Regions from separate parts of the Pseudarthrobacter sp. IC2-21 genome, predicted to be linked through region 2. Evidence: riboswitches for the same ligand, from Rfam matches in the RefSeq annotation. Region 2 holds a riboswitch; the other holds the start of a gene.
The links. A riboswitch is a leader RNA that binds a small molecule or an ion and turns the genes downstream of it on or off. The one in region 2 is predicted to bind S-adenosylmethionine.
Positions count from the first base shown of each region.

Region 1 (5,691 bases), 2.1 Mb from region 2:
GCACTTCGTGCTGGTCGCGGCGCCGGACACTAGCGCGAAGTGCGCTCTCGGCGCAGGCGTGTACGCAAGTGTTACCCGCCCGCGTGACCGGAAACACTGCCGCTGCAGAGAAATGGCTAGGATGGTGGCTAGCCGTAAGAGGTCTACTCCAGGGTCACAACCCATAGACGAAAACTCACCATAGGAGTCAGCATGCCCATTGCAACCCCAGAGATCTACTCCGAAATGATCGACCGCGCCAAGGCCGGCGGCTATGCGTTCCCGGCCGTCAACGTCACCTCTTCGCAGACGCTGAACGCGGCACTGCGTGGCTTCGCCGAGGCGGAGTCCGATGGCATCGTCCAGGTCTCCACCGGCGGTGCGGCCTACTGGTCCGGCGCTACCACCAAGGACATGGTGGCCGGCTCGCTCGGCTTCGCGGCGTTCGCCCGCGAAGTGGCCAAGAACTACGGTGTGAACATCGCCCTGCATACGGACCATTGCCCGAAGGACAAGCTGGACGGCTTTGTCCTGCCGCTGCTGGCGGCCTCGGAGGCTGAGGTCAAGGCCGGCCGCAACCCACTGTTCAGCTCGCACATGTGGGACGGTTCCGCCGAGACCCTGCAGGAGAACCTGAAGATCGCCCGCGACCTGCTGGCCCGCACCGCTGCCGCCAAGATGATCCTCGAGGTGGAGATCGGCACCGTCGGCGGCGAGGAGGACGGCGTGGAGAACGCCATCAACGACAAGCTCTACACCACGGTGGAGGATGCCCTGGCCACCATCGAGGCCCTTGGCGCCGGCGAAAACGGCCGCTACATCACCGCCCTGACCTTCGGCAACGTGCATGGCGTCTACAAGCCCGGCGGCGTCAAGCTGCGCCCGGAGATCCTCAAGGACATCCAGGCCCAGGTGGGTGCGAAAATCGGCAAGGACAACCCGTTCGACCTCGTGTTCCACGGCGGCTCCGGCTCCTCCGATCAGGAAATCGCCGACGCCGTTTCCTATGGTGTGATCAAGATGAACATCGACACCGACACGCAGTATGCCTACACGCGTCCGGTGGCGGACCACATGTTCAAGAACTACGACGGCGTCCTGAAGGTCGACGGCGAAGTGGGCAACAAGAAGACCTACGACCCCCGCGTCTGGGGCGCCTCCGCCGAAGCCGGCCTGGCAGCCCGCGTGGCTGAGGCCACCAAGCAGCTCGGTTCCGCCGGAAAGACGTTCTAGGATGTCCGACGAGTTCCGCAGGAACCTGATGGGCCCGGAGCCGACGCTCCTGCCAGCCGAGACGGAGGTCTACCAGCAACTGGACGCCGGCGCGGAAGCCCTGGACCTGGTGGAGAAGCACCCCACATCGTCCCTGCTGTGGGCCGTCCTGGCGGAGGAGGCGTGGGCCGAGGGCCGCACCATCGACTCCTACGCCTACTCCCGCGTGGGCTATCACCGGGGCCTGGACTCGCTGCGGCGCAACGGCTGGCGCGGCGTGGGGCCCATCCCGTGGGAGCACGAACCCAACCAGGGCTTCCTGCGGGCGCTCTACTCGCTGGGCCGGGCCTCTGCCGCCATCGGTGAGGCCGAGGAGCCCGAGCGGATCGAGAAATTCCTGAACGACTCGGACCCCACCGCGAAGGCAGCCATCGAAGCCGGCGCCTAGAACAAAGCAAGGCGGGGTCATTTTACGCCCGATAACCCATTGTTATTGGGCAGAAAGTGACCCCGCGTTGTTGGTTAAAGTCCGACGGCGGGCGGTTACCTTTCAGAAAAAGGCGACCGCCCGCCGTCGTTTGTCTTATGGCGCCTCTAGCTGGCGGCCTTTGCCAGGCCGGTGCGGGCCATGGCGTCAGCGTAAACGACGCGCATTTCCTCGAGGTACTGTTCCTGCCGGGCAGGGGTTCCGGCGAATGCACGGCCGCTGAGGGACCGGACCTTGTAGGTCTTCAGGCCGCGGCGCCAGATCATGGGCACCTCGGTCTTCAGCAGCAGGTTGGCGAGGCGGTTGGCTTCGGTGCCATGGGCCACGATCACCGAGGCGCGGGGGACCAGGGCCAGGAACTTGAGCAGCGGCTTGAGGCCCGAGGAGATCTGGTCCGGCGTGAACTTGCCGTTGACCTCGCCGGGGGTGTGCCACGGGTGGACGTTCCACGGCATCACGAACTCCGGGCGCAGGCCCAGCTTCCACTGGATGCCGAGCATCCGGGTGGCGGCGTCGTCGTCGCCGGCGGTGATGAAGCCGGAGGGGTCCGCTTCCCCGATGTTGGAGTACAGGCTGATGATGCGGCACTCGTCGATGTCGTGCATGGGGTCGACGTACGGAACTTCGGTGTGGGGCTTGACGCTCTGCAGGGAATCGCACAGCTCGTTGACGGCCGCGACATTGGGCTCGTAACGGCGGCTCATGAGTTGTTCACGGAGGGATTCGGGGGCCAGGGCTGTCATATAGTGCAAAATCTCCTGCGGGGCTCGGTGCTGCGCCAATCCGGAAAATGGGCGCAGGGGGACGCGACCATTCCGGGATGGTTTGAAATGTGGTGTGGACCGATTCCTAGTCGATCTACACCAGTCTATCAAGCCCGGCGAAACGAAACGCCGGGCGCCCTCCACTAACTTGCAAGTGGACGGCGCCCGGCGGGTGGTAAGCGGTCAGGAACCTACCAGAGCCGTTTGGTGGCGCGGCGGGCGCCCTCCCCAAGGGCTTCCAGCTTGGCCACGGCAATCTGCGGATGGACCCGGCCGCCCAGCCCGCAGTCGGTGGACGCGATGACGCTTTCCCGGCCGACCAGTTCGGCGAAACGGACAATCCGGTCGGCCACGAGGTCAGGGTGCTCCACGACGTTGGTGGCGTGGGACACCACGCCGGGAATGATGGCCTTGCCTTCCGGGAGCTTGGTGTCCTCCCAGATGCGCCATTCGTGTTCATGGCGGACATTGGCTGCTTCGAAAGAGTACGCTCCTGCGTTCACCTGCAGCACCGAGCCGATGATGTCCGCAAAAGGAATGTCGGTAGTGTGCGGTCCGTGCCACGAACCCCAGCAGACGTGCAGCCGGATCTGTTCTTCGGGCAGGCCGCGGAGGGCCCAGTTGGTGGCCTCGACGCGCAGTTGGATGAATTTGAGGTAATCCTCCAGCGACGGTTCAGGGTTGATCTGGTCCCAGCTCTCGGCCAACGACGGGTCATCCAGCTGGACCGTCAGGCCCGCATCGATGATCGCCTTGTACTCTTCCCGCATCGCGTCCGCGCACGCGTAGACCAGTTCCTCGTCGGTCTTGTAGTACTCGTTGGACACCCGGGCGCAGGAGCCCGGAGAGAGCGACGCCACAAAACCGTCAGAAAGGCCTGCGGCAGCAAGCCCTGCCTTCAGGTTGGCGACGTCCGAGGCCACCAGGTCCTGGCCGGTGTACGTCAACGGAGCAACTATCTTGGGCTGTGCGACGCTCTTGCGGTGGGACAGGATGCCTGAGGAGGGGTCGTTATAGGCATCGTTGAACTTCTTCCGGTCCCGCCGGTCCGGGAAGGACGTGAGCACAATATTGCCGGGCGAGGACCGGTGAACCTCGGCGTCAGCCCAGCGGTCCACGTTGGTCGGCTCCAGGCCCCCCAAGCGGGAGAACGAGTAATTCCACCAGGCGCCGTAGTCCACCGTGCTGGACATGGCATGCCCGTATTCCCCGTCGTTCGGGATATCAATGCCGAGGTCCTTCTGCCGCTGGACCACGTCCACGACCGAGGATTTCAGGAGCTCCAGGAATTCCGGCGTGACCCCGCTGGACTCCTTGGCCTCATTTGCCGCAATCAGCTCAGGGGTGCGGGGCAAAGAACCTGCATGGGTCACGCGGACGTGGTCAGTGTTCAGGGGCATGGAAGCTTCCTTTCCATCGGTCCTGGCAGTAGCACCTCCGCGGACAGCAACGCCGCCCCCGAGGTTGCTGCGGTGTCAACGAGCCAGGTCTCTCGGCCGCTCCGGATGGGTTCTCCCACTTAATTCGATCTGACGGCCCTCGGCAAGTCGTCCCGGCTATATGTCGATTGTGTCTTCCTGCCGGTCCCCCCGGGCCGGACGGGGGGACAAAGTCCGTCATCGGCTAAACTTGGGTGGTAAGGGCCCCGGAACTCTTGCGTTTGCGTCGCCTCCCGGCGGACAGCACCTGAAACTTCGGGGCATTCTCATGTACGGCGCTGAGCCCTGGTAATCCCTCCGGGACCGGCCCGAAAGAATGGGGGAGGATCCCATGCCAGCAATCGTGATCGTAGGAGCCCAGTGGGGCGACGAAGGAAAAGGCAAAGCAACCGACCTTCTAGGCGGGCGTGTTGACTACGTCGTGAAGCCCAACGGCGGCAACAACGCCGGGCACACCGTCGTCGTAGGCGGTGAGAAGTACGAGCTCAAGCTCCTTCCGGCCGGAATCCTGAGCCCCAACGCGGTTCCGATCATCGGCAACGGCTGCGTGGTGAACCTTGAGGCCCTCTTCCAGGAAATCGACGGCCTGGAGGCCCGGGGCGCGGACACCTCCAAGCTCCGGGTTTCCGCCAACGCCCACCTGGTTGCGCCCTATCACCAGGTGCTGGACAAGGTGACCGAGCGTTTCCTCGGCAGCCGCGCCATCGGCACCACCGGCCGCGGCATCGGCCCTGCCTACATGGACAAGGTGGCCCGCCTGGGCATCCGGGTCCAGGACGTCTTTGACGAGTCGATCCTCCGCCAGAAGGTGGAGGGCTCACTGCGCCAGAAGAATGAACTGCTGGTCAAGGTGTACAACCGCCGCGACATCGAGGTGGAAGAGATTGTCAGCTACTTCCTCTCCTTTGCCGAGCGCCTGCGTCCCCTGGTCATCGACAGCACCCTGGTCCTCAACAACGCCCTGGACGAGGGCAAAGTGGTTCTGATGGAAGGCGGCCAGGCAACCTTCCTGGACGTGGACCACGGCACCTACCCCTTTGTCACCTCCTCCAACCCGACTGCCGGCGGCGCGTCCGTTGGCTCGGGCATCGGCCCCACCCGCATCTCGCGGTCCATCGGCATCATCAAGGCCTACACCACCCGCGTCGGTGCCGGTCCGTTCCCCACGGAGCTCTTCGACGAGATGGGGATGTACCTGCAGAAGACCGGCGGCGAGTTCGGCGTGAACACCGGACGGCCGCGCCGCTGCGGCTGGTACGACGCCGTGCTGGCCCGCCACGCATCCCGCGTCAACGGCTTCACGGACTACTTCGTCACCAAGCTGGACGTCCTCACCGGCATTGAGCAAATCCCGGTCTGCGTGGCGTATGACGTTGACGGCATCCGCCACGACGAAATGCCCATGACCCAGACCGAGTTCCACCATGCTGTGCCGATCTTCGAGTACTTCGACGGCTGGACCGAGGACATCACCGGCGCCCGGACCCTGGAGGACCTCCCGGAGAACGCCCGCAACTACGTGCTGGCCCTGGAAAAGCTCTCCGGCACCCGCTTCTCCGCAATCGGCGTTGGCCCGGACCGTGACCAGACCATCGTGGTCCACGACCTCATCAACGACTGACACGTGGGCCCACGCTACCGAGGGGCCCCAATCGAGCTTGCGGGATTGGGGAGGTAGCGGGGAGGACGTTCGACGGCGGCGGGTCACCCTGAGGGGTGGTCCGCCGCCGTCGTTGTGTGTGGATGGATGCAATTTACACAGGGTTAACGGTGCCGGTCTTGTGAGGGTGCAGCCGCGGCCAGCAGACTT
Region 1 covers NZ_CP139145.1:530,749-536,439, forward strand. The annotation lists gene SBP01_RS02505 (hypothetical protein) at 1-33, shown strand, start outside; gene fbaA (class II fructose-bisphosphate aldolase) at 193-1,212, shown strand; gene SBP01_RS02515 (DUF3151 domain-containing protein) at 1,214-1,639, shown strand; gene SBP01_RS02520 (uracil-DNA glycosylase) at 1,786-2,421, opposite strand; gene SBP01_RS02525 (cobalamin-independent methionine synthase II family protein) at 2,634-3,842, opposite strand; SAM riboswitch class I at 3,853-3,954, opposite strand; gene SBP01_RS02530 (adenylosuccinate synthase) at 4,213-5,502, shown strand.
Region 1: it holds a riboswitch for S-adenosylmethionine, as region 2 does, so the genes downstream of both, SBP01_RS02525 (cobalamin-independent methionine synthase II family protein) here and SBP01_RS12340 (aminotransferase class V-fold PLP-dependent enzyme) in region 2, are expected to answer to the same signal.

Region 2 (5,691 bases):
AACCCGGTTTGTAGACGTCCCCGGCGTGCATGATGCGCGATAACCTGTGCACCCAGGGAACCGACGTATCCAGCTGGTTCCAGATCAGTCCCAGCGTCCCGGCCGGCCGCAGAATCCGCGCGAGCTCGGTGCTGGCCGGCAACGGATCGCACCAGTGCCAGGCCTGGGCAACGCTTACGACGTCGAACGCTGCCTCCGGGAGGCCTGTCGCCTCCGCAGTTCCCTGGGTGGCCGCCACCCCGGGATAGTGCGCCCGGAGCTGTTCGAGCATGTCAGCGGACGGGTCAACCGCGGAGACGGTGAGGCCACGCTCCAGCAGCAGTGCGGCGAATTTCCCGGTTCCGGCACCCACATCCACGGCGTCCCGGGCCCCTGCCGGGACGAGCCAGTCCGCCGAATCGGCAGGGTAGCCCGGACGCACGCGCTGATAATGCTCGCCGCCGTCCTGGAAGCTCTGTCCGAGCTCCAGGCGGCGGCCGTGGTCAAGCCTGGGGCCGCCCCGTGCCACGCGTGATCTCCTTCAGCTGATTTCCCTGGGTATTCTGCGGATTTAAAACTACCTGATGCCGGCGGACCGCCGCCGTTGCAGCGGCGGTGTTTACTGGAAGAGTGAGTTTCCCTCCGGTGACACGCGTTCAGAGACTGGTCCTTTGGATCTCGGTCCTTGCGTCCTTCGTATCCTTTCTGGACAGCAGTGTCATCAACGTGGCCCTGCCCGCCATCTCCCGTGACCTGGGCGGCGGCCTGACCACCCAGCAATGGGTGGTGGATGCCTACCTGATCACTCTGGGGTCCCTGATCCTGCTCGCGGGCTCGCTCTCAGACGTGCTCGGACGGATCCTTATTCTCCGGGCCGGGCTCCTCGGATTCGGGCTGACGTCACTGATGTGCGCATTTGCCCCCACCGCCGAAGTTCTGATCATTTCCCGGGCGCTCCAGGGCATCGCCGGGGCCCTGCTCGTCCCCAGCTCGCTGGCCCTCATCACCTCGCACTTTGACGGGCCGTCCCGGGCCCGGGCCATTGGACAGTGGACCGCCGGTACCACTGTTGCCTTCATCGCCGGGCCGCTCGTGGGTGGACTCCTGGTGGATTCTGTCGGGTGGCGCTGGGTGTTTGGCATCAACGTTGCACCGATTGCAGTGACGTTGTATCTCCTGGCGGTGCTTCGCACCCGTGATGTCCGCGAGGCCGGGGTGCGGATTGACTATGCCGGGGCCGTGCTGTGCGTGCTGGGTCTTGCCGGGCCGGTCTATGCCTTGATCGAACAGGCCACCCAGGGGTGGAGAAGCCCGGGCATAGTATGGCCCCTGATCCTGGGAGGCCTCTGCTTTGCGGCGTTCATCTGGCGCCAGGCACGGGTCAAACAGCCGCTCATGCCGCTGAACCTGTTCGCCGTCCGGAACTTTGCGGCAGGAAACCTGGCTACGACGTTCATCTATGCCGCGCTCTCCATCGGCGGATTCATCGTTGTACTTTTCCTGCAGCAGGTGGCCGGATACTCGGCGACCCTCGCCGCGCTCGCGCTGTTGCCGGTCAGCCTGCTCAGCATCTTCCTGTCTTCCTGGTTCGGTTCCCTCGCCGGCCGCCATGGCCCGCGGTGGTTCATGGCTCTCGGACCTGCCGGCGCGGGCCTCGGCTACTTCCTCATGGTGTCATCGCAAACACCGGTCAACTACTGGTCCCAGCTGCTGCCCGGCATCGTCCTCTTCGGGGTGGGGCTCTCGGCAACAGTTGCGCCGCTGACCGCGGCGATACTGGGCTCGATCTCTGAACAGCAGTCAGGCATCGGCTCAGCAGTAAACAATGCAGTCGCCAGGGTGGCGGGCCTGGTGGGCATCGCTCTCGTCGGACTCATCGCCGGGAAGCAGCTGGACCTGGACGGATTCCACCGGGTGCTGATCGCCACCGGCATCCTGCTGGTCATTGGTGGTGCGGTCTCGGCAGCGGGCATCAGAAACCCGGCGCGGACCGCGGCGCCTACAGGCAGCGCCGCTGCCCAGGCCCAGCCGTAGGGCCCGGACGTAGGAGCCAGCCGTAGGATCAGTCGTCGAGGCAGGGCGCGGCCCCGGCAGTGCCGGGTGTATTTGGTGCCCAGTGGGGGTAGGTCCGGGTGTCGTTGGCCGGAACCCAGCGGCCCGAATCCACCACGTAGTCCCAGCCCAGGCCGGCGCGGCGCAGCTGCTCCAGGCCGGCCAGCAGCCGTTCAGCGTCCTCCAGCCGGGACCCCACACCAAAACTTGCCCGCAGCGATCCGGATGGAAGACCCAGGCGCTTCAGCAGCGGGTGCGCGCAGAAGCGGCCGTCCCGCAGGCCCACACCGTGCTCTGCCGAAAGATAGGCGGCAACCAATCCCGCGTCGTAGCCGGCCACGGAGAAGTTTACGACGCCGATCGTGTCAGTCCCCGGATCGGTGTCCGAGAAGATCTGGTGGACCGTGACGCCGTCGACCTTCTGCAGTCCCTCCACCAGGAACGACCTGATGGCCGCCTCATGGGCATGCCAGCGGTCCTGGTCCAGGGACGCGATGACCTGGGTGGCGCGGGCCAGCGTGGCCGCACCCAGGACGTTCGGTGAGCCCCCCTCGTGCCGGGCCGGTCCGGTGGCCCAGCTGACGCCGTCGAGCTTTGCCTCCCTGACTGCGCCCCCGCCGGCCAGGTGCGGAGTGCCGGCATCAAGCCAGTCACTTCGCCCAATCAGGACGCCTGACCCGAACGGCGCGTAGAGCTTGTGGCCGGAGAAGGCCAGGTAATCCACGTTGTCAGTGCTGATATCAATGCGCCGGTGCGGTGCGAGTTGCGCGGCGTCCACCACAATGCGTGCCCCGTATTGGTGGGCCAGGTCGGCGAGGACACCGATCGGAAGGATCTCACCGGTGACGTTGGAGGCGCCGGTGACAGCGAGCAGGCTGACCCGGCCCTCCTGAAGTTCGGCGCGGAGGGCTTCGACGGTTCCGGCGATGGTGGGTGCAGCCACTACGCTGCGGTGCGGAACACCCTGCCAGGGCAGAAGGTTGGCGTGGTGCTCGATGTCCAGGTACAGGACGTCGCCGTCGGGCCGGCCGTCCGTGTGCGGCAGGCAGCCGGCGAGAAGATTCAGCGAGTCGGTGGTGTTGCGGGTGAAGATAACGGAGTCGTCCGGGCGCCCGCCCACGAAGTCCCGCACGATGTTCCGGGCGTTCTCGTAGACGGATGTGCTGAGCTGCGACGCGTAGCCGGCACCGCGGTGCACACTGGCGTAGAACGGCAGGATCTCGTTGAGGTAGGCCGACACGACGGACAGGGCAGGAGCTGACGCGCCGTAATCGAGGTTGGCGTAGCGAACCTGCCCGCCCTGGATCAGCGGCGCTTGAATTTCAGCGCCGGTGACGGCGGCGAGGGGGCGTCCGGCACTCGCTGCGCTTTCACCCGCAGCTGCTGCCGCACGGCTGTTCTGGACGGTATGGCTGTTCTGGACGGCGGGGGAGACGGTGGCAGTTGTCACGGAGACCTCACTTTAAAAGGACTCCCGGTGCCGGGAATCCGCGCTTGCCGGGTCCATTGAGGAGCGGCCTGGTCGTCACCCGGGGCACCCCGCCGCGAATGGAGGGTTGCCGGCCAGCAAACCGGGGTTTAGCGCTGGCACTCGTGACCTGTTAAAGAGCGTAGGACATGCCCGCCGCAGCGAAAAAGCGTGGCGGAATGTTAAGGGCTTTGTTACGTGAGTTCCGGAATTGGCAGAATCCCCGAAGATGCGAACGGCGGGCACCTCCGAAAGGAGGGGCCCGCCGACGATAATTCGGAAATGCGGGCTTACAGCAGGTCGTCCAGTTCCGGGTTCAGCCGCTTGAGTACCTCGGAGTGGAGGATGGAGTTGGTGGCCAGCGCGTTGCCGCCGAAGGGCCCGTCCTGGCCCTCCAGCGAGGTGAAACGGCCGCCGGCTTCAACGACGATGGGCACCAGCGCCGCCATGTCGTAGAGGTTCAGCTCCGGCTCGCAGGCAATGTCAACGGAGCCCTCAGCCACCATGCAGTAGGACCAGAAGTCGCCGTACGCCCGTGTACGCCACACGTCCTCGGTCAGGCCCAGGAACTCGTCCAGATTCCCGCGCTCCTTCCAGCCGCTCAGGCTCGAGTAGGACAGCGAGGCATCCGCAAGGTTGGAAACGTTCGAGACGCGGAGCCGGGTTGCCGCGGCAAGGGACCTGCCCATGTACGCGCCGGCGCCTTTCGCGGCCCACCAGCGCTTGCCGAGCGCAGGAGCACTGACAACGCCAACCACGGGTTCCCCCTCATCCACCAGGGCGATCAGGGTGGCCCACACGGGGACACCACGGACAAAGTTCTTGGTGCCATCGATCGGATCAATGATCCAACGCCGGGAGCCGTGCCCGGAACTGCCGAATTCCTCGCCGAGCACCGCATCCCGGGGGCGTGAGCGGGACAGCTGGCCGCGGATGGCCTCTTCGGCAGACTTGTCCGCGTCGGTGACCGGCGTCAGGTCAGGCTTGGTCTCGACGTGCAGGTCCAGGGCCTTGAAGCGGCTCATGGTCTGGTCATCCACGGAATCGGCCAGCACATGGGCCAGGCGCAGGTCATCGTTGTAGCTCGAAGCGGGTTGGATCATGGTTCCAAACTACCGTCAAACCGCCGCGGCGTTGGGGAGGTGGGCGTCCGCACGCTAGCCGACGGTGCCGAGCTCCTTGCTTTCCTGGCCTACAAGCCTCGGGTCAGAACCCAGCAGCCGCCGCAGTGAGGCCAGCCGGGCGGGGCCGGTTGGACCGGCCTTTCCCTCGGCCACCCATGAGTCCAAGCCGCAATTGACCGCAGCAGAGTTGTGTTTACAGCCACGCTCGCAGGCATCAGTGCCAGGCTCCAGGTCCGGGAAGGACCGCAGGATCCGATCCGGGTCCACGTGCGCCAGGCCGAACGAACGGATACCGGGGGTGTCGATGATCCAACTGCCCGCCGGAGCATCGGTCAGTTTCAGGGCCAGGGCCGACGACGACGTGTGGCGGCCGCGGCCCGTCACCGCGTTCACGCCGCCCGTTGCCCGTTCGGCGCCGGTGAGCGCGTTGACCATGGTGGACTTGCCGACGCCGGAATGGCCGAGCATCACCGTGACCTTGCCGTCCAGATACGCGCGAAGCTGCGACACAGCGTCACTGTCCAGCCGGGCCGACAGCCCGTCGTCGGAGCGCGCGTCGATGCCGGAAGCGGCGGAGTCGGCTGTCCGGCTGATGATGACCGGGAAGTCCAGGTGCTCATAATTCGCCAGCAGTTCCGCTGGATCCTTGACGTCCGCCTTGGTGACGAGCAGCAGTGGCTCGATCCCGGCGTCGTACGCTGCCACCAGGGCGCGGTCGATGAATCCGGTGCGTGGCTCCGGGTTGGCGGCTGCCACCACCACCACGAGCTGATCTGCGTTGGCCACCACCGCGCGTTCGATCGGATCCGTGTCATCGGCGCTGCGGCGCAGCAGGGTGCGGCGGTCCTGGATCCGGACCAGCCGGGCGAGGGTGTCGGGCTCGCCGGAGACGTCTCCGACGAGGGAGACGAAATCGCCGGCCACGACGGGGGAGCGTCGCAGCTCACGGGCCCGTGCGGCGATAATGATCCGTTCGTCACCCGAGTCCTCGCCCACCACGGCGGTGTAGCGTCCGCGGTCCACCGTGATGATGCGGCCGGTCACGGCGTCGTCATGGCTGGGTCGGTC
Region 2 covers NZ_CP139145.1:2,679,342-2,685,032, reverse strand. The annotation lists gene SBP01_RS12350 (class I SAM-dependent methyltransferase) at 1-508, opposite strand, end outside; gene SBP01_RS12345 (MFS transporter) at 625-2,013, shown strand; gene SBP01_RS12340 (aminotransferase class V-fold PLP-dependent enzyme) at 2,042-3,481, opposite strand; SAM riboswitch class IV at 3,517-3,630, opposite strand; gene hisN (histidinol-phosphatase) at 3,790-4,602, opposite strand; gene SBP01_RS12330 (ribosome small subunit-dependent GTPase A) at 4,657-5,691, opposite strand, start outside.